DNA from 4 places in the Halomonas sp. PA16-9 genome. Region 3 is predicted to be linked to each of the others. Evidence: predicted binding sites of a transcription regulator. Region 3 holds the regulator's gene; each other region holds the start of a gene.
The links. The regulator sigma-54, encoded in region 3, starts transcription at its own class of promoters, with help from an activator protein. The targets are predictions, from matches to a motif close to TGGCACNNNNNTTGCTNT.

Region 1: FDY98_RS21125 (P-II family nitrogen regulator) is a predicted target of sigma-54. The motif match lies at 3,050-3,067, and genes of this name have one in related genera.
Region 2: FDY98_RS21035 (amino acid ABC transporter substrate-binding protein) is a predicted target of sigma-54. The motif match lies at 4,459-4,476, and genes of this name have one in related genera.
Region 4: glnL (nitrogen regulation protein NR(II)) is a predicted target of sigma-54. The motif match lies at 2,548-2,565, and genes of this name have one in related genera.

Annotation. Positions count from the first base shown of each region.
Region 1 is NZ_CP040452.1:1,035,193-1,042,405, forward strand. Features, by position in the region: gene FDY98_RS21110 (ferredoxin--NADP reductase) at 1-657, shown strand, start outside; gene glnK (P-II family nitrogen regulator) at 814-1,152, opposite strand; gene FDY98_RS21120 (ammonium transporter) at 1,343-2,590, opposite strand; gene FDY98_RS21125 (P-II family nitrogen regulator) at 2,636-2,974, opposite strand; gene FDY98_RS21130 (accessory factor UbiK family protein) at 3,319-3,672, shown strand; gene FDY98_RS21135 (TonB-dependent receptor) at 3,936-5,987, shown strand; gene FDY98_RS21140 (helix-turn-helix transcriptional regulator) at 6,037-7,035, shown strand; partial or broken gene FDY98_RS21145 (TonB-dependent siderophore receptor) at 7,193-7,213, shown strand, end outside.
Region 2 is NZ_CP040452.1:1,014,261-1,021,473, forward strand. Features, by position in the region: partial or broken gene FDY98_RS21010 (hybrid sensor histidine kinase/response regulator) at 1-460, shown strand, start outside; partial or broken gene FDY98_RS21015 (response regulator) at 457-1,364, shown strand; gene ribA (GTP cyclohydrolase II) at 1,412-2,047, opposite strand; gene hemE (uroporphyrinogen decarboxylase) at 2,324-3,436, shown strand; gene speE (polyamine aminopropyltransferase) at 3,436-4,302, shown strand; gene FDY98_RS21035 (amino acid ABC transporter substrate-binding protein) at 4,633-5,598, shown strand; gene FDY98_RS21040 (amino acid ABC transporter permease) at 5,700-6,890, shown strand; partial or broken gene FDY98_RS21045 (amino acid ABC transporter permease) at 6,906-7,213, shown strand, end outside.
Region 3 is NZ_CP040451.1:1,982,450-1,989,662, reverse strand. Features, by position in the region: gene FDY98_RS09130 (ATP-binding cassette domain-containing protein) at 1-246, opposite strand, end outside; gene FDY98_RS09125 (KpsF/GutQ family sugar-phosphate isomerase) at 573-1,559, shown strand; gene FDY98_RS09120 (KdsC family phosphatase) at 1,612-2,154, shown strand; gene lptC (LPS export ABC transporter periplasmic protein LptC) at 2,228-2,866, shown strand; gene lptA (lipopolysaccharide transport periplasmic protein LptA) at 2,835-3,248, shown strand; gene lptB (LPS export ABC transporter ATP-binding protein) at 3,260-4,009, shown strand; gene FDY98_RS09100 (RNA polymerase factor sigma-54) at 4,139-5,554, shown strand; gene hpf (ribosome hibernation-promoting factor, HPF/YfiA family) at 5,652-5,960, shown strand; gene FDY98_RS09090 (PTS sugar transporter subunit IIA) at 5,965-6,435, shown strand; gene rapZ (RNase adapter RapZ) at 6,523-7,213, shown strand, end outside.
Region 4 is NZ_CP040451.1:268,960-276,172, forward strand. Features, by position in the region: gene glnA (glutamate--ammonia ligase) at 431-1,837, shown strand; gene FDY98_RS26470 (hypothetical protein) at 1,937-2,062, opposite strand; gene FDY98_RS26475 (DUF4124 domain-containing protein) at 2,012-2,164, shown strand; gene FDY98_RS01260 (hypothetical protein) at 2,101-2,385, shown strand; gene glnL (nitrogen regulation protein NR(II)) at 2,634-3,692, shown strand; gene ntrC (nitrogen regulation protein NR(I)) at 3,689-5,116, shown strand; gene FDY98_RS01275 (DUF6435 family protein) at 5,443-5,616, opposite strand; gene FDY98_RS01280 (YqiA/YcfP family alpha/beta fold hydrolase) at 5,705-6,232, opposite strand; gene FDY98_RS01285 (entericidin A/B family lipoprotein) at 6,238-6,369, opposite strand.

The DNA of each region.
Region 1 (7,213 bases), on a different replicon from region 3:
GGTTTGGAAGTGAACGGCAAGCCGCTGATGCGCGCTTACTCCATTGCCAGCCCCAACTACGAAGACCACCTTGAGTTCTTCAGCATTAAAGTACCCGACGGCCCGCTCACTTCACGCCTTCAGCACCTGAAAGTAGGCGATCAGATCATGGTTAGCCGCAAGCCCACCGGCACACTGGTATGCGATGACCTACTGCCGGGCCGCAACCTCTACATGCTCTCCACCGGTACCGGCTTGGCGCCGTTTATGAGCCTGATCCAGGATCCTGAAGTGTACGAGCGCTTCGAGAAGGTAGTGCTGGTTCACGGTGTGCGGGAAGTTTCTGAATTGGCCTACGCCGACTTTATCACCAAAGAGTTGCCAGCCCATGAATACCTGGGTGAAGACATCGCTGAAAAGCTGGTCTACTACCCCACCGTTACTCGGGAGGAGTTCCACACCATGGGGCGCCTAACCGACCATATCCGTACGGGCAAGCTGTTTGAAGACACCGGCCTGCCGCCCATTGATCCGCGCCAGGATCGCGCAATGATCTGCGGCAGCCCCGCCATGCTGGACGATACCAGCGCGCTACTTGACGAGCTGGGTCTGAATATCTCGCCGCGCATGGGCGAGCCGGGCGACTACGTCATCGAGCGTGCGTTTGTTGAGAAGTGAGACGTAAATAGTGAATCGTAATGAGTGAGTGGTGAATAGAAAAAAGTTTATAGCCGCCAGAATGATCGCATCACTCATACAAAGCCCCTGGGGAGAGCATCCACAGGGGCTTTGTCTACTCGGCACTACTTACCATTCACACCTTACCCTTCACCGTTAAACCGCGTCTTTGCCCGTTTCGCCAGTACGGATACGAATCACCTGCTCCAGCGGCATCACAAAGATTTTGCCGTCGCCGATTTTACCTGTGTTCGCCACCTGGGTGATGGCATCAATCACCTGCTCGACCATGTCGTCGTCCACGGCGACTTCCAGCTTCACCTTGGGCAGGAAGTCCACCACATACTCAGCACCGCGATACAGCTCGGTATGCCCTTTCTGGCGCCCAAAGCCCTTCACTTCCGTCACTGTAATACCCTGTACACCGATATCGGAGAGTGACTCGCGCACATCGTCGAGCTTAAACGGCTTGATAATCGCTGTAATCAATTTCATTACCATATCCTCTAACTGGGTGGCCGTGATGGGGTCGGGTTGAACGGCTGCGAATGTCGCAGCCGTTAACCGCTAACTACCAGCATACACCGCTATCGACAGAGAATAAAAAAGCCTCCCACTAAGGGGAGGCCAGAAGGAGCACGCCTGCTCACTAGGTCAGCATTAAATTATTTCTTAATACCGCTGTTTATTTCTTAATACCAAATTCGGGATAGGCTTCAAGACCGCACTCAGCGATATCCACGCCTTCATACTCTTCTTCTTCGCTAACCCGGATGCCCATGATGGCTTTCAGAATGAGCCATACCACTAGGCTGGCCAGGAATACCCAAGCGAAGATACCTACGATACCGATGATTTGAGCACCGAATGATGCACCGTCATTGTTCAGCGGCACTGCCAGCACGCCCCAGATACCGACAACACCGTGAACCGAGATCGCGCCGACCGGATCATCCAGCTTCACTTTATCGAGGGTGACGATGGCTGCGACCACGATGATGCCGCCAATCGCGCCGATAATGGTAGCGCTCAGTGCGGTCGGAGAGAGCGGATCAGCGGTGATGGCCACCAGGCCAGCCAGGGCGCCGTTCAAGGCCATGGTCAGATCCGCTTTGCGGAACCACAGTTTGGCCAAAATCAGTGCGGCAATAACACCACCCGCCGCTGCTGCATTAGTGTTTACAAACACCTGTGCCACGTTGTTAGCGGAATCAACGGCCGCCAACTTGAGCTCGGAACCGCCATTGAAGCCGAACCAGCCCATCCACAGAATGAAGGTACCCAGCGTCGCCAGCGGCATGTTGGCACCGGGAATAGCGTGGATAGAACCGTCTTTACCGTATTTGCCTTTACGTGGGCCTAGCACGATCACACCCGCTAACGCAGCCGCCGCACCGGCAAGGTGCACAATGCCGGAACCCGCATAGTCAGAGTAGCCCACTTCAGACAACCAGCCACCACCCCAAGTCCAGTAGCCAGACACCGGATAGATAAACGCGGTCATTACTACAGCAAAGGCCAGGAATGCCCATAGTTTCATACGCTCAGCGACGGCGCCCGACACAATCGACATGGCGGTTGCCACGAACACGACTTGGAAGAAGAAGTCAGAACGCATGGAGTAGTAGGGCGCGTCATCGCCGCCTGCGGTAACCGCATCCACACTGTTTTCAGCGCCAATCAAGAAGCCCAGATTGGGCAGGAACCCGCCAGCGCTGCTGGAGTACATGATGTAGTAGCCCACCAGCAGGTACATGGTGCAGGCAATGGCAAACAGCGCAATATTTTTGGTCAGGATCTCAGCGGTGTTTTTGGAGCGTACTAAGCCCGCTTCTAACATGGAGAAGCCTGCTGCCATCCACATGACGAGCACACCGCAAATTAGAAAGTAGAACGTATCGAGCGCGTAGCTCAGATCAGTCAACTCATTCATTGTAAGTTCCCCGTTGAACTATAGAAATGATCCGAAAAAGCAGCGTTAAACGGCATCTGCACCGCGCTCGCCTGTCCGAATCCGAATAACGTCTTCAAGCGGTGTCACAAACACCTTGCCGTCACCGATCTTGCCGCTGTTAGCCGCACTACAGATCGCATCCAATACGCTCTCCAAACGGGCGTCGTCTACGGCCACTTCCACTTTTACCTTGGGTAGAAAGTCGACGACGTACTCCGCGCCACGATACAACTCGGTATGCCCTTTCTGACGGCCAAAACCTTTAACTTCAGTGACCGTAATGCCCTGAACGCCGTTGTCGGCCAATGCCTCACGAACGTCGTCGAGCTTAAATGGCTTGATGATAGCGGTGATGAGTTTCATCCCGGATCTCCCCTGCTGGATAAGTCCTGCTAGATTGGTAGCGGCACAGCCGCCAGAATAAGCACCTGAACCGATAATGCGCATACTGTGCCAGCTGACTTTTTTTGCTTATAAGTCAGCCAATTAGCCGTCATCAAAAGTGCAGCTCAGCGCTAAATCTGAGCAAATCCATTCTCACACCACCGCTATTGCACCAAAAAAGAGCGTAAGCAAAAGTAGCCTGCTCTATTTCGATGCACACCCTGGGTTAAGCAGTAAAAGCACGCGATACATGCGAATTCGCCAACTGTTGCGTATCCTTACCGGTAAGCAATATTTAAAGCAGGTTTATCTAGGAGAGAACGATGGCGCCTCAAGACCGTATTAGCCGCTTGGCACAGCAGATTGGTGACCGTTTACAAAACGCCTCCCAGGCGCCAGAAGATATTCAAATGGGCGTGCAGCAAGTCGTGCGCGGCGCCTTCGACCGCCTGGAGCTTGTCTCACGGGAAGATTTCGACATTTTAATGGATGTACTGCAGCGCACCCGTTCGCGGGTAGAGGCGTTAGAGCGCCAAGTCGCTAACCTTGAAGCAGCCGTTGATGCCTCCGCGTCAACAACGGCCACGCCATTTGAAGCAGAAGCTCCACCGGTTCCAGAGCCGCATGAGCCGGAATCAGATGCAGCAGAAGAGAAGAACAAACCCGATAACGCCTAAGTTTCATTAGCAGCAGCAATAGGGCGATGGCCTATTGCTGCACACGCCTCAAAATAAATACGAATCACTATCGTTGACTTTGTTTTTCGTGATGATACTCTCCGCCTTTGATTTTCTTACCGTCTGCGGATTGTTCACTATGCACGCCCTGTCACTATCAAACCTATCTGTTGCAAAGCTGCCTTTTGCAAAGCCTTTCTTTTCGCCGTCGTCTGTTTCAATATCTGGGCTTGTTGGCACCGGCCTGTTACTGAGCTTCTCCAATGGCGTTTTCGCCCAAAATACTGCGTCTAGCGCCGACGAGACCATGGGTCGTTGGATCGCGCACTCCTAGTCAGATCAGTCAAATTCCCGGTGCTGTATGGGTAATTGACAAAGAGATGCTGCAACAGCAGACCCGCAATGGTGCAGACCTAAAGACAGCATTGGGGCATCTGGTACCGGGGTTGGATCTGGCGCCTCAAGGGCGCACCAATTATGGGCAAAACATGCGAGGCCGGGGCGTGCAGGTGCTCATCGACGGCGTATCGCTGAACAGTTCCCGTGGGCTTTCCCGACAGTTCGATGCCATCGATCCCTTCAATATTGAGCGCGTGGAAGTGCTTTCCGGCGCCAGCAGCCTGTATGGCGGCGGTGCTACGGGGGGCTTGATCAATATCATTACCCGCAAAGGTGAAGAAGGCCTGAACTGGCGTACTGAAGCAGGCATCACCACCGGCTTCAACAACAGCGATGACATAGATCGACGCCTCGCACAATCCATCAGCGGTGGTAACGAGCGGGTTCAAGGCTATCTGGGTACCGCCATTGGCGACAACGGCCGCCACTATGACGGCAGCGGCCAGGAAATCTTTCCCGATATCGCCCAGACCGACCTACAGGATAATCGCAGCATTGATGTATTGGGCAACCTCTCTTTCCGCTTGACCGATGAACAGAGTCTGGAACTGGGTGCCCAGCTGTACCGTTCAGGTTATGAAGGTGACCGGGGTGTTTACTTTCCCAACCTCGACGCTGCCACGCCCAACTTGAACGATGCCGAAATTCGCGATGGCTACCGTTCACAGCGCGATCCGGAAACCGACCGTAAGCTCGTCAACGTCAACTATCACCACGCCAACCTGTGGGGGCAAAACTTCTACCTGCAGGCGTTCCACCGGGAGGAGGAGTCCAGCTTCCAGGCATTTCCCTACCCAATTTCCGACGGCCTGCAATTTCGCGCCTCGCAACAAAACACCGATTTAAGCGGCATCAAAGCGCTGTTTGAATCGCGCCTGGGTGATGACGTTTCGCTAACCTACGGCCTCGATCTGGATCGTGAAACTTTCGATGCCAGCCAGATGCTGTTCGATACCAACATCTCGGACGCCTCCGGCGGCCTGGTGCAACAGGCATCAGGGGTTGAACCCCGCTACCCCGGTTATCAAGTGGACGGGCTTTCAGGCTTCCTCCAGGGCGATTGGCAGGCCACCCAGGCGCTCAAGCTCTCCGCAGGGTTGCGGCAGCAGCATATGGACGTCGAAGTGGATGAATTCCAGGGGATTCCTGGCGGCGAGAATGACTATGAAGCAACGCTCTTCAATGCCAGCGCCCTCTACGACTACGGCAACGGTCACCAGAACTGGCTGCAGTTTAGCCAGGGCTTCGAACTGCCAGATCCTGCCAAATATTACGGCAAGAGCCCCGGCGTAAGTGTCGATAACAACCCGTTATCTGCCATCGAGACGGATCAGATAGAGCTAGGCTGGCGCTACCAGGGTGGCAACTGGACGACCCAAACAGCGCTTTACTACGCCTGGTCGGACAAAGCGGTAGAGAACGCCGAGGATTTAAGCGTCAGCGTCGTCGATGAGAAGAAACGCGACTTCGGCCTGGAAAGCGCCGTGACCCGTTACTTTGATAATGGCCTGGAGGCAGGGGGCACTCTGCACCTGGTGCGTTCCGAGCAGGAGAACGACCAAGGGGAGTGGGAGAAGCGTGACGCCCGCTATGCATCGCTCTCTTCCGCCACTGCCTTTATTGGCTGGACGGACTATGTACGTTCGGCTCGCTTGCAGGCCAACCACAACTTCGACCTGAAAGACGATGCCGACCGCGAGATCGATGGCAATACCACCCTCGACTTATCGCTCAGCCAGGAAACCGATTTTGGCACCTTAAGCCTGGGAGTGCAGAACCTGCTGGATGATCAGTACTCCACCGTCTGGGGTCAGCGAGCCGCCATGTTCTATTCGCCCTACTACGGCCCAGAGTACCTCTACGACTACCAGGGCCGCGGGCGTACTTACACCCTGAACTGGTCAATGGAGTACTAAGTGCTGATTCGCTACTCGCTGACAACCGCTCAAGGGTGAGGTAACGGGGATGGCTACACTCGGCTCAATAACGCCATCTTGCGTACCACTGACCACCCATGACCTGCTGGCTATTGGTCAGCGCTTCGGGATCGACTACCGCTTTCCCGAAGCGCCCGACCGCTCCCAGCCAGCGCCTTGTGTTGCCCATGGGCGGGTGATGGACGTCGAGGTAGCCCCCACACTGCGGGTGACACACTCTGATCTTGATGTCCTGCACGCTTACGCCTCCACTTCCCGGCATGCCGCGCCGTGGTTTCTCAGCGTGATACTCGAAGGCCATATCCAAGTCGGCCTAGGGCGCCAGTCGTTTCAGTTGCAGGCCGGCGATGCCTTCAGTGCCCATTTCAACGAGCAGACCGGGCTTGAGGTCTTCCAGCCCGCGCCACAACGATTGCGCATTCTCAACGTATCGATTCTGGCTTGCACAGAGCCTCTCTCTTTCTCGCCCATTAACTCTTCGCCTATCAATGTTGCCCCTCCGGCAACGCCCGTACTGCATACCTGGCAGGTGCCGCAGTTCCTTATTCATAGCCTGGAGGCAGCACTGGCTTCGAACTGGTCAATAGAGCGGCAGCGCCTGCTATGGCAGGGGCTCGCGCTCCAGTTGTTAGCTCATGGGCTGCCTGCCGCCTCCCTTGAGTCCAGCGACGAAGAAAAGGCAGTCAGCCTGCCACCGGGTTTAACCCAGCGCGACCACCAGCGCCTGGAGCACTTGCGTCAGCAGCTCGAACACTCCCCCAACCAGGATTATCGGCTTGAGCAGTTGGCCCGCAATGCCGCGATGAGCCCGAGCAGCCTACGCACCAAGTTTCACCGCTGTTACGGCTGCTCGATATTCGACTACCTACGACGTTGTCGCCTGACCCAAGCTCAAGCGTACTTACGCAAAGGTTATAGCGTGCAGCAAACCGCTCACGCCTGTGGCTACCGCCACGCCACCAATTTTGCCACCGCCTTTAAGCGCGCTTTTGGCATTGCGCCCCATGAAGTACACCATCGCCATTAAAGCCGCAGGGTTGTTTTTGGAGCGCTAAGTTCCTCTGTTGGACGTTTTTTGGCAGTACGCATACTCCCTTTGTCATTGCGCATACCTTTCAGTAGCCATTAAGCGCAATAATTCTCATTAACACATTGGTTAATTGATGCTTATTGCAGGTGCCTCCATGCTCATCCCCCATCACCGT
Region 2 (7,213 bases), on a different replicon from region 3:
GGATATCGCCATGCCGCACACAGACGGATGGCAAACAGCTCGCCACCTGCGCCAGCAAGGGTTTCATGGATCTATTGTCATGCTCTCGGCCAACGCACGTGAGAGCCAAGTTGAGTCATTATCTGAAGGGTTGCATAACGACTACTTGATTAAGCCCTTCAAACAGGGAGCACTCCTTGACACCCTGGCACGCCAGCTACAGCTGAAATGGCATCATCAGCCCCCCTCTTCACCTAGTTCTGCTCAGGCTCAAATGACAGTCCCAGCTTATATTGACGCGGTATTACGGGAAGAACTCGTGTCGCTAGTAGAAATCGGCCATATAAGCGGTTTACGTAACAGTCTGAACGAAGCCCAGGATCATGGAAAGATCAGCTCTTCACTGGTATCAGCGCTGGAAAATGCTTTAGATCGTTTTGACTTCCACCAAGTGATGCGTTTGCTGGAGAAATTGCCATGAACCCAATTCAGCGTAAGGATCTCATCCTGGTCGTTGATGACTCCGCCGACTCCCTGGGAATGATTCACCATGCTTTAGAGCAGGCTGGATTAACAGCATTAGTGGCGATGGGTGGGGCTCAAGCAATCTCAATCGCTGAGAAAATGACACCCGACTTAATTCTAATGGATGCCTTAATGCCTACCATGGATGGCTTTGAGACTTGTCGTCATCTTAAGCTACATGCCGAGTTAGCCAGCGTACCCATTATATTTATGACAGGACTGACGGATACCGAAGATGTCGTGCGGGGACTTGAGGCTGGTGGCGTGGATTATGTGACAAAACCCGTTCGGCCGAAGGAACTGGTGGCTCGTATTCGCGTACACCTCAATAATGCCCGCCTCTCCCAAAGTGCTCACACTGCCCTTGATAAACTTGGCCAAGTATCATTCTCAACAGATACACAAGGAAGATGGCTTTGGGTACGCCTCAGGCCGAGGAGTGGATCAACATAACTGAAGAGAGCAGTATCAACCCACGCACAGAGCTTGCCGAACAAATTCAGCGCTGGCTAATAAGAACGCCGCAAACCGGCGATCAATTAGCTCTGCCCTTGTCGCATAACACTTTAAGATTGAGATACCTGGGTGAATCTACCGCAAATGAACACTTATTTCGCTTGCTGCATCAGAATGGGGACAGTGAAAGCCTGCTCTTACAAAGCCAACTTCGGCTGACTAACCGTGAATCACAAGTGCTGCTATGGATTGCACAGGGCAAGACCAACCGTGAAATAGGCCAAATACTCGAACTGAGCCCTCGCACTGTTAACAAACACTTAGAGCAAGTCTTTCGAAAGCTCGGCGTTGAAAACCGTACATCCGCTGCCGCAATGGCATTCCAATGTTTAACTAACATTTAACGATAACTATTAGTCATATTCCAATAAACACCCTCTCCAAGCCATTATCACCCCTTGCGCTCAATATCCACATCGCTGGCGTGAGTGAAGTCATCCAGGGCCATCATATGGCCAAGCTTGCCCGCTTTGGTTGAGAGATACTGCTCGTTATGAGGGTTCAGGCCGGTGGTGATCGACAAACGTTCGACGACATTCACGCCGTCGCGGGTGAGGGCATCCACCTTGCGCGGATTGTTGGTCATGAGCCTTAACGCTGTGATGCCCAAATGGTTAAGCATCGGCACGCACAGATCATAGCGGCGCATGTCGGCGCCAAAACCGAGCTGCTCGTTGGCCTCGACCGTATCAGCACCTTGATCTTGCAGGTGGTAGGCACGAATTTTGTTTAACAGGCCTATTCCCCGCCCCTCTTGGCGCAGGTAAAACAGCACGCCGCGGCCCTCTTCAGCGATGCGTTTTAGCGCTTCCTGGAGCTGATAGCCACAGTCGCAGCGCATGGAGAAGAGTGCGTCACCGGTCAAACACTCGGAGTGCACCCGCCCCAACACCGGCTCGCCGCCGGTCACATCACCCAACGTTAAGGCGATATGATCCTTGCCGGTAGCCTCATCTTCGAAGCCATGCATAGTAAACGTTGCCCAGGGCGTGGGCAGCCGGGAAGCGGCAATGAAGCGAATGGTCACAGGTTACCTCGCTGATTGACCAAACCAGTTAACCACACCAGTGTTGGCAAAGTGGGTCAGTATTCTAACAGGAAGCGGCGCCCGCCTCACGCTGACAAGGCGACTAAATAATGGAGAAAAATTGGCCGGGTGCGACGATTTTTGCCATCGAGTACGCCGCCCTAACACCTATCTTCAAGTACAATTGCCCTCATACGATCCCCAAAACGGTTTCAAGTACGCTCCCAAGTACGGTTTCCAATACGATGCGGGCAAATTTCCTAAGAGCAAGTGTCTATGACCACTACACCTTTGCAAAATGATCGCTTTCTTCGCGCACTAGCGCGCCAGCCCGTCGACCGCACCCCGGTGTGGATGATGCGTCAAGCGGGCCGCTACCTGCCGGAATACCGCGCCAGCCGGGCCGATGCGGGCAGTTTTATGGATCTTTGCCGCAACCATGACCTGGCCTGCGAAGTCACCCTGCAGCCCTTGGAGCGTTACCCGCTTGATGCGGCCATTCTGTTTTCAGATATCTTAACCATTCCCGATGCAATGGGCTTGGGGCTCTATTTTGAAACCGGCGAAGGCCCAAAATTCCGCAAAACCGTGCGTACACAGGAAGAAGTCGCCGCGCTAAGCGTGCCCGACGCCGAGCGCGACCTGGATTACGTGATGCGTGCGGTGTCGACCATTCGTCGTGAGCTGAACGGCCGCATGCCGCTGATCGGCTTCTCAGGCAGCCCCTGGACGCTGGCGACTTACATGGTGGAGGGCGGCTCCAGCAAGGACTTCCGCCATCTGAAAACCATGCTTTATGATACCCCGGATACCATGCACCAGTTGCTGGATACGCTGGCGCATGCGGTAACTGACTACCTGAACGCCCAAATTCGCGCGGGCGCCCAAGCGGTGCAGATTTTTGATACCTGGGGCGGCGCACTTTCTACCCCTGCGTACCTTGAGTTCTCGCTGCGCTACATGGAGCAGATCGTTTCGGGACTGATCCGCGAGCACGACGGTCGCCGCGTACCGGTGATTCTCTTCACCAAAAACGGCGGCCAGTGGCTTGAGCATATCGCCTGCGCCGGTGCCGATGCATTGGGGATCGACTGGTCTACCGAGCTTTCCGATGCCCGTGCCCGGGTTGGTCACAAAGTGGCGCTACAGGGCAATCTTGATCCCAACGTTCTGTTTGCCCGCCCCTCGGCTATCCGCGCTGAAGTAGCCCGCGTGTTGGAAAGCTACGGCCATGGCCCTGGCCACGTGTTTAACCTGGGCCACGGTATCAGCCAGTTTACCAACCCCGACAACGTCACTGCCTTTATGGAGGCGCTGCACGAATTAAGCCCGCAGTATCACCGCGATATTCCAACGCACACAAATGCACAGCACTCAGGAGCCAATTGATGAGCGATTTACGCGACGACCAATGGTTTACCGAAGTCTTTGATAGCCACGGCAGCGCTTTCTCACTGAAGATCTCTGAAAAACTGCTGGATGTGCAGAGCCAATACCAGCATCTAGAGGTCTACGCCACCGAAACCTACGGCAACCTAATGGTGCTGGACGGCTGCGTGATGCTGACTGATCGCGATAACTTCCTCTACCATGAGATGATTGCGCATCCGGCGCTGTTTACCCACCAAGATCCCAAACGTGTGGTGATCATCGGCGGTGGCGACTGCGGCACCTTAAAAGAGGTGCTGCGCCACCCGAGTGTCGAGAAAGTTACCCAAATTGATATCGACGAAGAGGTCACCAAGGCCTCTGAGCGCTTCTTCCCGTCGTTGGTAGCGTCGAATAACGACCCCCGCGCTGAACTGCTGTTCGCCGACGGCGTCAAGTGGGTGGACGATGCACCTGATGAGAGCATCGATGTGCTGATTATCGACTCCACCGACCCGGTTGGGCCCGCTGAAGGGCTGTTTAAAACCGATTTTCTCAAGCGCTGCCACCGTATTTTGAAAAGCGGCGGCGTAATGGTGCAGCAGAGCGAATCACCGCTTTACCACAGTGGCTCGATCATCCGAGAGCTGCGCAACGACATGTTGAAAGCCGGTTTTGACAGCGTTGCCACGCTGCCCTTCCCGCAGCCGGTTTATCCTTCAGGCTGGTGGAGCGTAACATTGGCGGGTAAAGCCACCGACGTGAATACGTTCCGCGAGCAGGCAGCCACCAACCACGACTTGCCGCTTGAATACTATAGCGTTGACGCCCATCGCGGTGCGCTCGCCCTTCCGCCATTTATGCGCAAGGCATTCGCAGCCGAGTAAACCACGCCTAATACCTGCCTTCGTGTTACCGCCCACCTCAGCTTGCCCTATTACGGTGCAATGCGAGGTGGGCGGTAACCTTTTTTGCACCTAGACCTTCGTCTCGAATTCGTTGAGTAGCGTTGAAAAGCGCTGAATTAACGCCTGTACCCTTGTTGGCATCTTCCTTGCTAGGTTTAGTGACATGCTACGGCATGCATAACTATTTCAACTACTGGTTTCATTAACTGATTTCAGTAGCTGATTCCAATAACTTCGAGGGAAACTAGATGTTCAATAAAAAAACACTTAGCGCTTCTGGCGTCCGCTGGCTCACTTAGCCTGGCGGGAATGGCAACTGCTCAAGCCGACACCCTGGAAGATACCATTGAGCGTGGCGCCGTTCAGTGTGGTGTGAGCGATGGTTTGCCGGGCTTCTCAGCTCCGGACGACGACGGTAACTGGCAAGGTATCGACGTTGATGTATGCCGCGCAGTAGCGGCAGCGGTGCTCGGCGACTCAGAAGCCGTCAACTATATTTCACTCAATGCCGTAGAGCGCTTCACCGCCCTGCAGTCTGGTGAAGTTGATGTTCTCTCACGTAACACCACCTGGACGACTACCCGCGATACCACCCTGGGCCTGAACTTCACCGGCGTAACATTCTATGATGGTCAGGGCTTCATGGTATCCCGTGACCTGGGTATTACCGGTGCTGATGAACTCGACGGCGCCTCCATCTGCATTCAGTCTGGCACCACTACCGAGCTGAACCTGGCTGACTACTTCCGTGCTAACGACATGGAATTCAACCCGATCGTATTTGATACCTCTGAGCAAACCGTGGGTGGCTATCAGGCCGGCCGCTGTGACGTGCTAACCTCCGATACCTCTCAGCTAGCGGCGCTACGTATTCAGCTAGACGATCCTTCAGCCTCGATGATCCTGTCTGACGTTATCTCCAAAGAGCCACTAGGCCCTGTGGTTCGTCAGGGTGACGATCTTTGGTTCAACATTGTGAAATGGTCGCTGTTCGCCATGATTAACGCCGAAGAGTACGGCGTCACCAGTGAAAACGCTGAAGAAATGCTTAACTCTGAAGACCCCAACATCGCTCGCTTGCTAGGCCAAGACGGCAACTACGGTGAAGGCATGAACCTAGAAGCAGATTGGGCCTACAACATTATTAGCCAAGTGGGTAACTACGCTGAAAGCTTCGACCGCAACGTGGGCATGGGCTCGCCGCTGGAAATTGAGCGCGGTGTTAACGCCCTGTGGACCGACGGTGGTTTCCAGTACGCTCCCCCGATTCGCTAAGCGTCTCGCTTGACCCCGGCCCGCCGCCCTCTTCACAGGTATCTGTTTAAAGGTCGTGGCGGGCCATTTGATTGACCTTCCGTGTAGCGGAGACGCCATCCATGTCTGTAAGACCTAACGTTCGCCCCGCTGGCCACAAGCCGCCGTTTTGGCGAGACCGCGCTAAGCGCGCACTTATTTTTCAGCTTATATTGGTCGCCGTTGTCGCGGCTTTCCTGATCTATATTATCGGCAATACCCAAGCCAACCTGAATGCTCGCGGCATTACCACTGGCTTTGGCTTCCTGGGCAACACAGCCGGCTTTGGTATTGGTCAAAGCTTAATCGAGTACTCCTCCCAAAGTACCTACGGCCGCACTTTTGTGATTGGCTTGCTCAATACGCTGCTAGTCGGTGGATTGGGGGTGTTAGCTGCCTCGATTATTGGTTTTATCGTCGGTATTGCGCGGCTATCGCCCAATTGGTTGATCGCCCGGCTAGCTAACGCTTATATCGAAACGTTTCGTAATATCCCGCTGCTGCTACAAATTTTCTTCTGGTACTTCGCGGTACTGCGGACGTTACCCAGCGCTAGAGAGAGCATGGCCTTTGGCGAAGCCATTTTCCTGAACGTGCGCGGGCTGTACCTGCCTCAACCGCTGTTCGAATCAGGATTTGGTCTTATCCCAGCCACCTTCGTGGTAGCCATTATTGCCAGCATCGCACTGGTCATGTGGAACAAGCGCCGTCACGAAGCCACCGGCAAGCGCCTGCCGGTTTTCTGGATGTCGCTGGTGATTATCTTTGGCCTACCGCTGCTGGTATTGGTCGCTACCGGTGTACCGGTGACCTGGGAGATGCCGGTACTGCGCGGCTTTAACTTCGGCGGTGGTATTACCATTATCCCTGAATTTTTGGCCCTGTGGCTGGCGCTGTCTATCTATACCGCGTCCTTCATTGCGGAGATTGTGCGCTCGGGCATCCAAGCCATCCCCCATGGCCAAACGGAAGCCGCCCAGGCATTGAGCTTGCCGCGCAAGCTAGTGCTGCGCCTAATCATCATTCCCCAGGCTATGCGCGTCATTATTCCGCCACTCACCAGCCAATACCTCAACCTGATTAAAAACTCGTCACTGGCCACCGCCATCGGCTACCCCGACCTGGTATCGGTTTTTGCCGGCACCACGCTCAACCAGACCGGTCAGGCAATCGAAGTCATTGCCATGACCATGGCGGTTTATCTGATCATCAGCTTGCTGGTGTCCATGTTCATGAACTGGTTCAACGCTCGCGTTGCGCTGGTCGAACGCTAGGCCGGAGGCGACCCCATGATTCACAATAAAGAAACCATACCTCAGCGCCCGGCTCCTAAAGGCACCATTGGGCCAGTTGCCTGGCTACGAGGCAATCTGTTCAACGGCCCTATCAATAGCATCTTCACGCTACTGGGCCTGTACGTGCTCTATCTACTCGTGGTGCCAACGGTTCAGTGGGCATTTATTGATGCCAACTGGGTGGGCGACAGCCGCGAAGACTGCACACGGGTGGGCGCCTGCTGGGTATTCGTTAACGCACGCTTTTCCCAGTTTATGTACGGCCTCTACCCGAGTGAGGAGTATTGGCGCGCCAATATCGT
Region 3 (7,213 bases):
GCGTAGCGTGAATAGCGCCTTCCGGGACAGTTTATGAACATCCTGCCCATCAATGAGTATTCGACCACTCTCCGGGGTTAGCTGGCCGCCGATCAGCTTCAGTAGCGTGGTTTTACCGGTACCACTTGGCCCCATGATCGCGGTTACTTTACCCCGCGGTATGGTCATATTCACGCCACGGAAAATTTCGTGATCACCACGCGAAAAGTAAAGCTCTTCAATTTCTATAAAGGGTGCATCTGTCATGGATCAGTTGACTCTTAACGAGGCGCGACTAAAGCTGTATAGCATACCCTACTTGCGGCTATCGCAATTAGAAAACAGCGTTTCTAAAACATTATCGAACATTGTACTATAACGCTACAAGGCATTACTGCACGAATGGGCTTTCCTATTGTTCAGGGTTATCAAAGTTGCAAAGGCTTGCTTACCCTCGCCTAAACCTGCTCTCGGCCCTGGTGATGCGGGTATGCCCCCCAGGGAGTCGCCTCAATTACTGCCTATTAGAGGTGTCGAGATGTTATTCTTACCGGTTACTACTTGTATATTTTCAATTGTTAAGAGAAAACGCTATGCGCCAGCCTATCGCTACCTCCAGCCTACTACGTGAAAGCGCACTGCGTACGCTACAAATCGAGCAGGCAGCGATTGGAGGCCTTCAGGCTAAGCTAGACGAAAGCTTTGATCGCGCCTGTGAGCTAATTCTCGCCTGCCAAGGTCGTGTTGTGGTGACCGGTATGGGCAAGTCGGGGCATATTGCTGGCAAGCTAGCGGCGACACTTGCCAGTACCGGCACGCCGGCTTTTTTCGTTCACCCCGGCGAAGCCAGCCATGGCGATCTAGGCATGATTACCCGCGCAGATGTAGTACTGGCGCTCTCTAACTCGGGCGAAACTGCCGAAGTCACTGCTCTGCTACCACTGCTTAAACGCCTGGGCACACCGCTGGTCAGCATGACGGGGCGGCCCCACTCCACGCTTGCCAAGCACGCTGATGCGCACCTAAACAGTGGCGTCGAGCGTGAGGCTTGCCCGCTCGATCTAGCCCCCACCAGTTCCACCACCGCTGCCCTCGCCCTGGGTGATGCACTGGCGGTTGCGTTACTGGAAGCACGCGGCTTTACCGCTGAAGATTTTGCCCTCTCCCACCCCGGCGGCAGTTTGGGCAAGCGCTTACTGCTACGCGTTAGAGACCTCATGCACGACGGAGCACGCCTGCCCCAAGTCGCATTGGGCAGCCCGCTGCGCGACGCATTACTCGAAATTACCCGGCAAGGGCTTGGCTTTACCTGCGTAGTGGATAGCGAAGGACGATTAGCGGGGGTCTACACCGATGGCGATCTACGCCGCACGCTGGATCAATTCCATAATCTGCGCGACGTGCGCGTTGATGATGTCATGACCCGGCCGGGCAAGCGCATAGGCCCCGATATCCTGGCGGCCGAAGCGGTACGCATCATGGAAGAAAGCCGTATTACCGCACTAGCGGTGGTTGATGAACAACAGCGCCCAATTGGGGCTCTACATATGCACGACCTGCTCGCCAGCGGCGTTATTTAACCCAGCGGCGCCAACACGACCTGCTTTACGAACTGATTGATATGGAGGTTCTATGACCCTACCTGCCTCGCTACTCGACCAACTCCGCCGTGTACGCCTGCTAGCACTGGATGTTGACGGCGTCCTTACCGATGGGCGCCTCTACTTTCAGGCCGATGGTATCGAAATCAAAGCATTCCACACCCAGGATGGCCACGGGCTAAAGCTTCTCAAACGCGTGGGCGTACATGTCGCGTTGATTACCGGGCGCGACTCCCCCATGGTTAGCCAACGCGCGGCGGCACTCGGCATTGACCATGTTCACCAAGGCTGTGAAGACAAGCTGGCCACACTGCGCGGGCTCTGCCAGCGCCTCGGTATTGAACTAGAGCAGGTGGCTTATTGTGGCGACGACCTACCCGACCTAGCGGCTATCAAACGTTGCGGCGTCGGCATTACCGTGCCAAACGCGCCGGACTATATGCATACCCACGCCGACTGGACTACCGAACGCCTGGGTGGCCACGGTGCCGTGCGTGAGATCTGCGATACGCTGCTTGAATCTCAAGGACACTGGGGCGCGGTGCTCGACACCTATCTGCACGGCCGCACGTAAATGTTTAAACGCTTTAAAGTACGCCTCTGGTTAGCCGGGCTAGTCATCGCGCTGGGGATTCTGCTGGTATGGCTTGACCCCCGGGCCTCAAGACACCAGCATCGATCCCGAAGCACAGGCTCAGGAACCTGGCCACGTGCTGGAAAATGCCGAGATTACCCTATTCGGGGATAACGGCAGTGTCATGCAGTCGCTAAAAACACCGCGCCTTATCCATACCCCGCAGCGCAGCGAAACCTGGACGGAAGAGCCCGAGGCAGTACTGTATGACAGCGAAAACCGTCAGTGGCTGGCCAGCGCCGCTGTAGGCACGCTCAACACCGCTACCCAAGCCCTGCTGCTGTCAGGTTCGGCTCGACTGTTTGCACCAGATGAAGGCTGGCAGCTAGATACCGAGCTACTGCACTATGATGGCCTCGAGCAGCATGCCTGGAGTGACACACCGGTATTGATGCAGCAACCGCCGCAGCAAATGAGCGCTTCACGTATGGACGTTTGGCTTAACACCAGCCAGGTTCGCTTAACGGATAATGTGCGCGGCACGCACCCCCGGCCACACAACGCTAATAGGAACCGCCATGAAAGCCATGATTTCCCCAGCCCTGCTCTACACTGCACTGTTCGGTTTAGCGATACCTTTATCAGTGTTAGCCCAAACCAACTCATCTTCCCAGGCCCCAGTGGAAGTGGAAGCCGACCGTTTAGATCTTGATCAGCGGGCAGGCACAGCTGTTTATACTGGGGATGTGGACATTCGCCAAGGCGAAATGCAACTGCGCGGCGAGCGGGTAGAGATCGAACGCAACGACGCGGGCGAACTCTCGACAGCCACCGCTACCGGTGAGCGCGCCTACTTGCGCCATCAAGGCGAAGGGCAAGAAGGCCCCACGGAAGGCTGGGCGCGGCGGATTATTTATCACGTCGCCGAGCGTCGCGTAGAGCTGATCGACCAAGCCGAACTGACCCAGCAAGAGGACACCTTTAGTGGCGGTCGCCTTGAGTATTTTATTGACCGAGAAGTGATTCAAGCGCGCTCTGACGTTGATGGCAGCGAGCCCCAGCGCATACGCATGACCCTTCAGCCTGAACAATAGGGAGCCTAGCTGTGGCCACTGCTGACACTGCGCCGATCAAAACCCTTTATGCCCACCACCTGGCTAAAAGCTACAAACGCCGCCGAGTGGTCAAAGACATCAATCTGGAGATATCCCAAGGCAGTGTCGTTGGCCTTTTGGGCCCCAACGGCGCGGGCAAAACCACCTCATTTTATATGATTGTTGGGCTGGTCAAATCCGACGCTGGCAAGGTGGGTATCGACGATGTGGATTTAACGCGCGCCCCCATGCACGAGCGCGCAGCCGCGGGGATTGGCTATCTACCTCAAGAGGCGTCTATTTTCCGCAAACTCTCGGTTGCCGAGAATATTATGGCGATACTCGAGACCCGCAAAGAGCTTAACCGCAGCGACCGCGAACAGCGCCTGGAAGCGCTACTCGAAGACTTCCATATCACCCATATTCGCGACAACCTGGGCATGAGCCTTTCGGGCGGCGAGCGCAGGCGTGTAGAAATAGCCCGCTCGCTAGCCACAGAGCCCGCTTTTATTCTGCTCGATGAGCCTTTTGCGGGCGTTGACCCCATCTCGGTAGGTGAGATTAAAACCATCATTCGTGCACTGAAACAGCGCCATATCGGCGTGCTGATCACCGATCACAACGTGCGTGAAACACTAGACATTTGCGATATCGCCTATATCGTCGGCGATGGGCAAATCATCGCCAGTGGCTCGCCCGCCTCGATTCTCACCAACCAAAAAGTAAGGGATGTGTATTTGGGCGCCGATTTTCGCCTGTAATGTTTTTGCCTTAATTGCCCCTAAATAGCGCTTTAAAACAACTTTACGACCAATGGCATGCTTATTGCACTTGCGCCAAGCACTCACTCGCACTAGGGTGGAGCATTCTGATTAACGAGTGGTTCTCAGATGGTCATGAAAGCTTCTCTCCAACTGCGTATCGGCACACAGCTGACCATGACGCCCCAGTTGCAGCAGGCCATTGCGCTGCTGCAACTCTCTACGCTGGATCTTCGTCAAGAAATTCAGCAGGCCCTCGATGCCAATCCCATGCTGGAGCAGGAAGATGAATTTAGTGAACAGGCTGTCAGCGAGCCTAAGGAAGAAGAGTGGTCAGAGAGCATCCCTACTGAGCTCTCGGTAGATAGCGACTGGTCAGATACCTATCAAGATATGGGAAGCCAGGGGGGCAGCAGCAGCGAAGGCCCCGACTTTGAGCGCCAGGCAGCCGGGCAGAGCCTTCATGGCCACCTGCTGTGGCAACTCGCCATGACCGATTTTAGCGCTCGCGAGCAGCTTGTCGCGGAAAGTTTAATCGACGCGCTAGACGCCAACGGCTACCTGACCCAGCCGCTCAACGACATCCGTGAAGGGCTTCGTGCCCAGGGCATTGACGGGCTAAGCCAGCGCGAAGTGGAAACCATTCTACTCAAGCTCCAGCAGTTTGAGCCGACCGGCATATTTGCCCGTGACTTGCGTGAATGCTTGATGCTGCAGCTCGCCGCTCTCCCCGATGATACGCCACTGCTGGTTCCCGCCCGCCGCTTGGTGCGGCAGTTTCTCGAAGCGCTTGGCAAAGACGATATGCGTCTGCTGAAACGCCGTCTAGGGCTCGACGACGAACAGCTGGCCGATGTCATCCTGCTTATTCGCAGCCTAGACCCACGCCCAGGCAGCGCCTACGGCGACACCGATGACAGCTATGTCACCCCCGATCTAGTCGTCCGCCACGATAATGAAGGCTGGCATTTAGAGCTCAACCCCGAGGCCCTGCCACGGCTGCGCATTCAGCCCGACTACGCCAGCTTGATTAAGCGTGCGGATAAAAGCGATGACAACCAGTTTCTCAAAGAGCACTTGCAGGAAGCGCGCTGGTTGATCAAGAGCCTCTCTAGCCGAAACGATACGCTGCTGCGTGTTGGTCGCGAAATCATTACCCGCCAGATTGGCTTTTTAGAGCACGGCGAAGAAGCCATGAAACCACTGATACTGGCCGACATTGCCGAAGCCGTGGAGATGCACGAGTCGACTATTTCACGGGTAACGACGCAAAAATATATCCATACACCCCGTGGTGTGTTTGAACTCAAATACTTTTTCTCAAGCCAGGTGAGCGGTCAAGATGGCGACAGCCACTCCAGCACCGCCATCCGTGCACGACTCAAGAAACTGATTCAAGAGGAGCCGCCCGGCAAGCCGCTTTCAGACAGCCGCTTAGTGACGCTATTAGGCGAAGGAGGGATTCAAGTGGCGCGTCGTACGGTGGCGAAATACCGTGAAGCCATGGGCATTCCCTCTTCCAGTGAACGGCGTCGTTTGCGCTAACTTCGTTAACGTTTCAGGGAAACTCTCGACAAGGGCTTTGCAACGCGGCAAAAAGGGTTACAATCGAAGTACAGTCCGATGGATAAGGAGCACGTCAATGCAAGTAAATATCACTGGTCATCACGTAGAACTGACTGACGCCTTGCGTGACTATGTCAACGAGAAGCTTGAGCGTGTAGAGCGCCATTACGACAATATAACTACGGTGCAAGTCACCTTATCAGTGGAGAAAGAGCGCCAGCAGGCCGCCTGTACGCTGCACGCCGCAGGTGCTGACTTACATGCGGAAGCCCTAGACAGTGATATGTACGCCGCTATCGACGCACTAGCGGACAAAATCGACCGTCAACTCGTTAAACACAAGGAAAAAGCACAAGCTCGCGCCCAAGGCGCCGGTGTGCGTTAATTCAATGACGTTGGAAACCATACTCCCCCCGGAACGCGTTCTGTTCGACGTCCCCGGGGGCAGCAAAAAAAGGGTGCTGGAGTTTTACAGCACCTTTATCGCCCAAAATATCCCCAGCCTGGACAGCCAAGAAGTGTTTAGCCGTTTAATCGGCCGCGAGCGCTTAGGTAGTACGGGTATTGGTAACGGCGTGGCTATTCCTCATGCGCGTAGCCCCCACTGCAACGCCCCTATCGCTGGATTTTTGAAACTGGCTGAAGCGATCGATTTTGACGCTATCGACGGCGACCCGGTAGATCTGGTGTTTGTCCTGTTGGTACCCGAAGAGGCAGATGACACGCATCTCTCACTACTGGGTCAGGTAGCGACCATCATGAATGATGCGGACACGCGCCAGCAACTGCGTAAAGCAACCAGCCAGCGCGAACTGCTTGAGCTGATTACCGCCAAAATTCGCGAGCAATCAGCGGCCTAAGGGTCTGAAACCCTGTTCAGGGCAGATCACAGCAGGTTATCCGCTCACCACCCTCAACGCAGCTTGATCAAAGCAAAGAGAGACTCTATGCAACTGGTGATCATTAGCGGCCGCTCCGGGTCAGGTAAATCTATCGCCTTGCAAGCGCTGGAAGATCTTGGCTACTACGCGATTGATAACCTCCCAGCTATGTTGCTGGGGTCGTTGGTGGATGAACTGCGTGACCAGGGCGACCGAGCACATTTAGCGGTGAGTATTGATGCCCGCAATTTGCCGGGAGCTCTGGAGCGCCTGCCCTCTTTATTAGACGAGTTGCGCCAGCGTAAAATCGACTTTCAAGTTATTTACCTGACCACCGATGCACGCATACTGCTTGAGCGTTACTCAGCAACGCGTCGCCGTCATCCGCTGACCCGCGATAGCGAAATGACGCTGGAAGAGGCGATCAATAAAGAAGAGACGACGCTAGAGGATATTCGCGATCTGGCCGATCTATTGATCGATACATCACGATTATCGGTGCACGATTTACGCCGTCGCATTACCGACCAAGTAGCCCATCAGCGGCGCGATAAACTGACGCTAACGCTGGAATCGTTTGGGTATAAACGCGGCGTACCATTAGACGCCGACCTGGTCTTCGATGTGCGCTGCCTGCCAAATCCGTACTGGGATCCCACGCTGCGCCAGTTCACTGGCCGCGACGCGGAAATCGTGGCTTTTTTGAACAGCTATCCGATTGTTGATGCCATGAGCGACGACATCTTGGCCTGGCTAG
Region 4 (7,213 bases), 1.7 Mb from region 3:
GCTAAGTATGACTTGTGCACTTTGATGGGCGCGCGGCATTATTTTTGTTCTATTTTGGTGCATAAGAGGTTTTTTAGACGGTTCAGAATAGCCTGTTGCGCCGTTATGCGTCATCAAGAGGCATTCGAAGCCATTTTTTAATGTTTATAAAACAGATAGTTGTTGTTTTTTATGCCATATTGGTGCAGTGTTGGCATGTTCTCTGCATTGTATTTGCAAGCGGCTAGCGGGCCGTAGGCATAAGCCCTGCGGCGTGCTAAAACGATAGCCGGTCTGAAATGCTCGCTGAGCGATTTGTTAACCAATGTCAGGCAAACGTTGAGCGAACAAGAATGACAAACGTGCGGTTTAGCACGTATTTTGTCGAACAACACTTTTATCGGTAGCTTACTGTCGTTAGCTTTAAGCCACGCTCATACCGGAGGACACTATGTCAGCCAAGACTCTCGCGCTAATTGAAGAACACGATGTTAAATGGGTAGATCTGCGTTTCACCGACACTCGCGGTAAAGAACAGCACGTGACCGTGCCTGCGCGCGATGTAGACGAAGAATTCTTCGAGAATGGCCAAATGTTCGATGGCTCTTCTATTGAAGGTTGGAAGGGCATTAACGAATCCGACATGATTCTGCGCCCGGAAGATGGTACGGGCTACCTTGACCCCTTCACCGAAGATGCGACGCTGGTGCTGCGCTGTGACATCATCGAGCCGGCCACTATGCAAGGCTATGATCGTGACCCGCGCTCTATCGCTAAGCGTGCAGAAGCTTACCTGCAGTCTACTGGCCTGGGCGACACCGCGTTCTTCGGCCCTGAGCCTGAATTCTTTATCTTTGACGAAGTGCATTGGAAGTCTGATATCCAGGGCTCCATGTACAAAATCACTTCCGACGAAGGCGCCTGGGCAACCGACAGTGTCGTTGAAGGCGGCAACCTTGGCCACCGCCCGCGCGTTAAAGGCGGCTACTTCCCGGTTCCTCCGGTCGATAGCTTCCACGATATTCGTGGCGCAATGTGTAATACCCTGGAAGCGATTGGTCAGACCGTCGAGGTACACCACCACGAGGTTTCCAACGCAGGTCAGAACGAAATCGGCGTTAAGTTCAACACGCTGGTGAAGAAAGCTGACGAAGTTCAGGAAATGAAGTACGTGATCCACAACGTGGCCCACGCGTATGGCAAAACGGCCACCTTTATGCCGAAGCCGCTGGTCGGTGATAACGGTTCGGGTATGCACGTTCACCAGTCGTTCTGGAAAGATGGCAACAACCAGTTCGCCGGTGACGAGTACGCTGGTCTGTCTGAAATGGCGCTTTTCTACATCGGCGGCATCATCAAGCACGCCCGTGCCCTGAACGCCTTTACTAACGCTTCTACCAACTCGTACAAGCGTCTGGTGCCTGGCTTTGAAGCGCCGGTCATGCTGGCCTACAGTGCCCGCAACCGTTCGGCTTCAATCCGTATTCCTTACACCGCCAGCCCGAAAGGCAAGCGTGTGGAAGCGCGCTTCCCTGATCCGACTGCCAACCCTTACCTGGCGTTCTCTGCCATGTTGATGGCGGGTATCGACGGTATCAAAAACAAGATCCACCCTGGCGATGCCATGGACAAAAACCTGTACGACCTGCCGCCAGAAGAAGGCAAGTCAGTACCGACTGTGGCGCACAGCCTGGATCAAGCACTGGAAGCCCTCGACGCTGACCGTGCGTTCTTGACCGAAGGTGGCGTGTTCACCGACGAAATGATCGATGCCTACATTGACCTCAAGATGGAAGAAGTGGAGCGTATTCGTATGACCACTCACCCCATCGAGTTTGATATGTACTATAGCTGTTAAGTACAGCTGCAAATCAGCGTTACTCGCCCTTGGCTGTTACTATCAGCCAGGCGGTGGTAACAATGATTGCCAATAGAACCCCGCTACGGCGGGGTTTTTTTATTGCTGGGAGGCTGAGAAGCGTGCCAGAGGGGCGATGAGCAGTGTGCTGGTAGCTCTCTTGGGCGTGGGGGAGTGGGTGGCACGGCGTTCGGGCAGGCGGTGTATCGGGTGACCGATCAGCACGGCAACGTTACCTTTACCGATAACCCAAGCAGCCCTTTATGCCCTGCGACCACTTTTCCATCGCTCTGCCCCAACAAGGCGCACAGGTGGAAGAGGGGATGACCGTGGTGGAGGTGGTTATTGCGCCACCGTTGCGCGACGACAATCAGGTACGGCTGTTGGTGAATGGCGAGATTAGCCAGAAAGCGCTGCACAGCGATGTCTTCTGGTTAACGGGCCTGCCGCAAGGGGGCACGAGATCCAGGCAGAATGCTGGAGAGCAGCCAGCGTTTACAGCACCGCACGGCAGCGGTGACGATTACGGTTCCTTAAGAGCGCTTTAATAAACGCGATCAAAAAAACAGCCCTAAGTATTACCTACCAAAACCTGTGTGCACTAAAGTGGTGCATGAGCAGGAGCATTTGGCACGGCAAGTGCGCTAAAACGATTCGCGCTCTTTCGCTGCGATGCCCGCAAGCCGTGCAAATGGACATAAACGTATAGTTGGCGCGCTTTTTGCAGCTCCCTCATTGATCATCCACCTGTAGGTCTGTATCGGCGATGGAAGACGCGATTTTTCAGGACACCACCATGCATCAGCGTTTGCTTGAGCATCTCACCACAGCGGTATTGCTGCTAGACGGCGAACTGCGTGTGCGATGGATGAACCCTGCCGCTGAAGCGTTGTTAGCGGTCAGCCTTAGCCGTGTTCACGGCATCAGCCTGGATACGCTACTTGGCGGGGATGTAAGCATTGACGAAGTATTGGCCAAGGCGCGGGATGCGTTTCACCCCTATACCCAGCGTGAAGCACGCATTACCCCGTTGAATAGCGAACCGCTCACGGTGGACTACACGGTGACGCCCTTATCCGACGATGAGCTGCTACTGGAAGTAGAGCCGCGGGATCGGCTGATGCAGATCTCCCGGGAAGAGGCGCTAACCACACGCCAGGAGACCATCAAGGTGCTCGCCCGCGGGCTCGCCCATGAAGTCAAAAACCCGCTGGGTGGCATTCGCGGGGCAGCACAGCTACTAGAGCGTGATCTAGACGACCCGGCGCTGCGCGAATATACCCATATCATTGTTGAAGAGGTGGATCGGCTGCGCGACCTGGTCGACTCCATGCTCGGCCCTAACCGGATGCTTAAACACGAGCCAGTCAACATCCATAAGGTGCTGGAGCGAGTGCGGGCGCTGCTGATTGCCGAACACCCTAGTGTGACAATCAGCCGTGATTACGACCCCAGTTTGCCCGACCTTTCCGGCGATGAATCGCAAATGATTCAGGCGGTGCTCAATGTGGCGCGCAATGCGGTACAGGCCATGAGCGATGCACAAACGCCGGAGCCCACTTTAATACTACGCACCCGCGCCCGTCGCCAGTTTACGCTTGGCGCCGAACGTCACCGGCTGGTCAGTGAAGTCGCCGTGATCGATAACGGCCCCGGCATTCCCGATACGCTGCAGGAGACGCTGTTTTATCCCATGGTGTCGGGACGCGCGGAAGGCAGCGGCCTTGGGCTCTCTATTGCCCAGTCGATTTTGCACCAACATCAAGGATTGATTGAATGCGATTCACGTCCTGGACACACCGAATTTCGTTTACTGATTCCCATGGTTATTAATTTCACCGGAGAAGCGTCATGACTGAGGCTGCACGTAATGATGTTGCGCGGGTGGTCATTGTCGATGATGACCGCGCTATCCGCTGGGTGTTGGAGCGCGCCTTGGCGCAACCCGACCTTGACGTTGAGTGTATCGAGCGCGCCGACGTTGCCCTGACACGTTTGTTGGAAAATCCACCCGACGTGCTGGTCACCGATATTCGTATGCCGGGTATCGATGGGCTGGATCTAATGTCCCGGGTACGCGAAGCGCATCCTGACCTGCCGGTGATCGTGATGACCGCGCACTCCGACCTGGACAGCGCCGTGGCCTCGTATCAGGGCGGGGCATTTGAATACCTGCCCAAGCCGTTCGATGTTGACGAGGCCCTGGCGCTGGTACGTCGCGCCGTGGCTCACGCCCGTGAACGCCAACGTCCGGTGACCGTGCCGGAAGGCTTGAACGCCGAAATTATCGGTGAAGCGCCCGCCATGCAGGAGGTGTTCCGCGCCATTGGTCGCCTCTCTCACTCCCACATCACGGTGTTGATTAATGGGGAGTCGGGAACCGGCAAAGAGCGCGTTGCCCAGGCACTCCATCAGCATAGCCCTCGTGCGGGCAAGCCGTTTATTGCCCTCAATATGGCGGCGATTCCCCGTGATTTGATTGAGTCTGAGCTGTTTGGTCACGAGAAGGGGGCTTTTACCGGGGCGACCCAGCAGCGCCAGGGGCGGTTTGAGCAAGCCAACGGCGGTACGCTATTTTTAGACGAAATAGGCGATATGCCCGCTGAAACCCAAACGCGGCTACTGCGCGTGCTGGCCGATGGAGAGTTCTATCGCGTTGGCGGGCATACGCCGGTCAAAGTGGATGTGCGCATTATTGCTGCCACCCACCAAAACCTAGAAGTGTTGGTGGATGACGGCCGCTTCCGGGAGGATTTGTTCCACCGCCTGAACGTGATCCGTATTCACCTGCCCAAGCTTGCCGAGCGCCGCGAAGATATCCCTCGTTTAACGCGGCACTTTTTAGCTGAAGCGGCGAAAGAGCTGACGACCGATATCAAGGTGCTGACCAGCGAAGCGGAAGCCCACCTAACGCGTTTGCCGTGGCCCGGCAACGTGCGACAGTTAGAAAATATCTGCCGTTGGCTCACCGTGATGGCATCAGGGCGTGAGATTCTGGTTGAAGATCTACCGCCGGAGCTGCGTTCACCCAGCGCTTCTGAAAGCAGCGCCCACGGCGATTGGCGCACGGCGTTTCGTGACTGGGCGGATCATGCCCTGGCCGAAGGCCATACCCATCTACTGGAAGAAGCGGTGCCCGATTTTGAGCGGATTCTGATTGAGACAGCGCTAAAACATACCGGCGGGCGCAAAGGTGAAGCCGCCGAGCTGCTGGGCTGGGGGCGCAATACGCTCACGCGTAAACTGAAAACACTGCTACCGGCACTCGCTGACGAGTAAACGTTAGGAGCCTGTCTGGCTTAACACTGATCTACTGCGAGTCCCGGCATTTTGGCCAACTTTATTCGATCGATTTCGTTAAATAGCATGCTATTCGCCTCAATCGATCGATAAATTTGGCTCAAAATTCGTGCTTCTCGCGATGATCGGTCAAGCCAGACAGGCTCCTAGTCGCCAGCGAGTATATATACCGCATCGGCTAGGGTGGTGGGGTTGGGCAAAGTGCAGTCGCTACTGGTGAGTGGCTGTTCATCCTGCCACCACTACCCTGGGCTTGAGTAGGCTGCCGAAGTGACGCTGGGCAGCAACAGCGTTGTCTATGGCAGTTATTGTGTCGCTTCAATGCGCCTGATTTCGGCAAGTAACGCTTCTGCTTCTTCAGTAAGTGTGGCATTGGCACGCATATCGCCATTGCGTGAAGCCTCCATGGCGGCTTGTAGTTTGCGCTCATACTCTTGTTGAAGCTTCTTTTTGGGGTCACGCTTAAACATACCTAACATGAGCAATCTCCTCGCTATCAATGTCTCTTGTACACTATTTGTATAGGATTGAAGTGCTCGTGTCGAATGTTTGCTTTAACTAGCCTTGCTAATCGTAGTGATTAGGCGTGGCGCACTGGCATAAGAAGCGCTCAAAATCACATAAAATAGTCTCCAGGCTCGCGTGCAGGCGGTGATCGTCGTCAACCATCCGCAGCGATAGGCGCTGAAGACGAGCACGTTCGATCACCGGTTCAGGGGCAACCACATCATCCCGCCAGCCATGAATAATATGGCTGTGCTGCGCCTGAATAACCGGTGACGTTTCCGGGTAGTCGGCAAGTCCCAATGCAGGCGCCAGCAGAAAGCAGCCCAACACCGGCTGCTGAGCGCTAACTGCCGCGCTTAGCCAACCCCCCAAGCTGGAGCCTGCCAGTACACACTGGGCAGGATCATCTCCGCGCTCGGCTAATACTCTCAGCAGGTATTCAAGGCGTTGCTGTGGCTCTGCTATGCCTCGATAATCCATGACCACCGGCTCACAGTCATCCAGCTTTTGCGCAACACCTTTCATTGCCTGGGTTTTCAGTGCGCCTGGCCCGCTCTCAAGGCCATGGGATAGATAAACGGTCATCATAACGGTTAGCTCGCTGCACGCTGGATAGCTTCGCCACCCTGTTGAAGGTCTTCACCCGCACCGCGAATGGTATTACAGCCACTGACCAGCATCAGGGTCACCACCATCACGAAGCCGAGGGCGATAGTGCGTTTCATAAAAGCCTCCTTCGAAGGCATACCGCTAGTGAAAGGAGTAGAAAGCAAAAATACCCTCTGTCGTGACGATACGCTACGGTTTTCAATACGTTTAAACACAAGGAAGCATAGCAGTGTGCCTCGAAACCGTATGTTTATGTCGCATGTGCCACTTCTATACATGAAAAATAGAGGTGGAGAGTGCTTTGTCATTCATTTTTTATTGTTTTAAGTAGTTGTTTTTTAATGTTTATATTCGTTATTGGCATGGTTTGGCTCATTGCCTGCAGTTACTAAGTAGAATCCAGCAAGAAACCAAGTAAATACTCGCAAATGAATAAAGTAAGTCATTTTTAAATTCAGTCACTTAACGCTAGTCGAGTTAACATTTTTCACCAGTAACTGAGTGAGTGGGCTAACAGCAAAATGGAAGGCAGGAAGCCGAAAAACGAACAGGATGTTTAAGGGACAATTAGCCCACTCACTGGTTGCAGCGTAAGGAGGCGCTGTTCATCAAACCAGGGAGCGGACCGATGCGAATCAACCATCTCATGCAAGTGAGGTGGTTTTTTCGCATGTGTGATTTAAATAATCATTTGATAGATAAGTACTTTCTATAAGGCTCTGGTTTTTGCACAGCTTTTGTACAGAAAAAAGTGTGATTTTGGTCTATCCTTCGATGAAACCAAAATGCAGCGGTTAGAAAACGTCAACGTAACGACCGCGCACGATCAGGGACAAGATTATGGCGATGGCATTGATGTTATGCATGTTTGTTTTGTTCTTAGGGTTTTCAGGCGTGGGCGTGTATATGATGTTTAAGACATCGTTTACGGCCAGTATTGATGAACGCGATGACATGCCG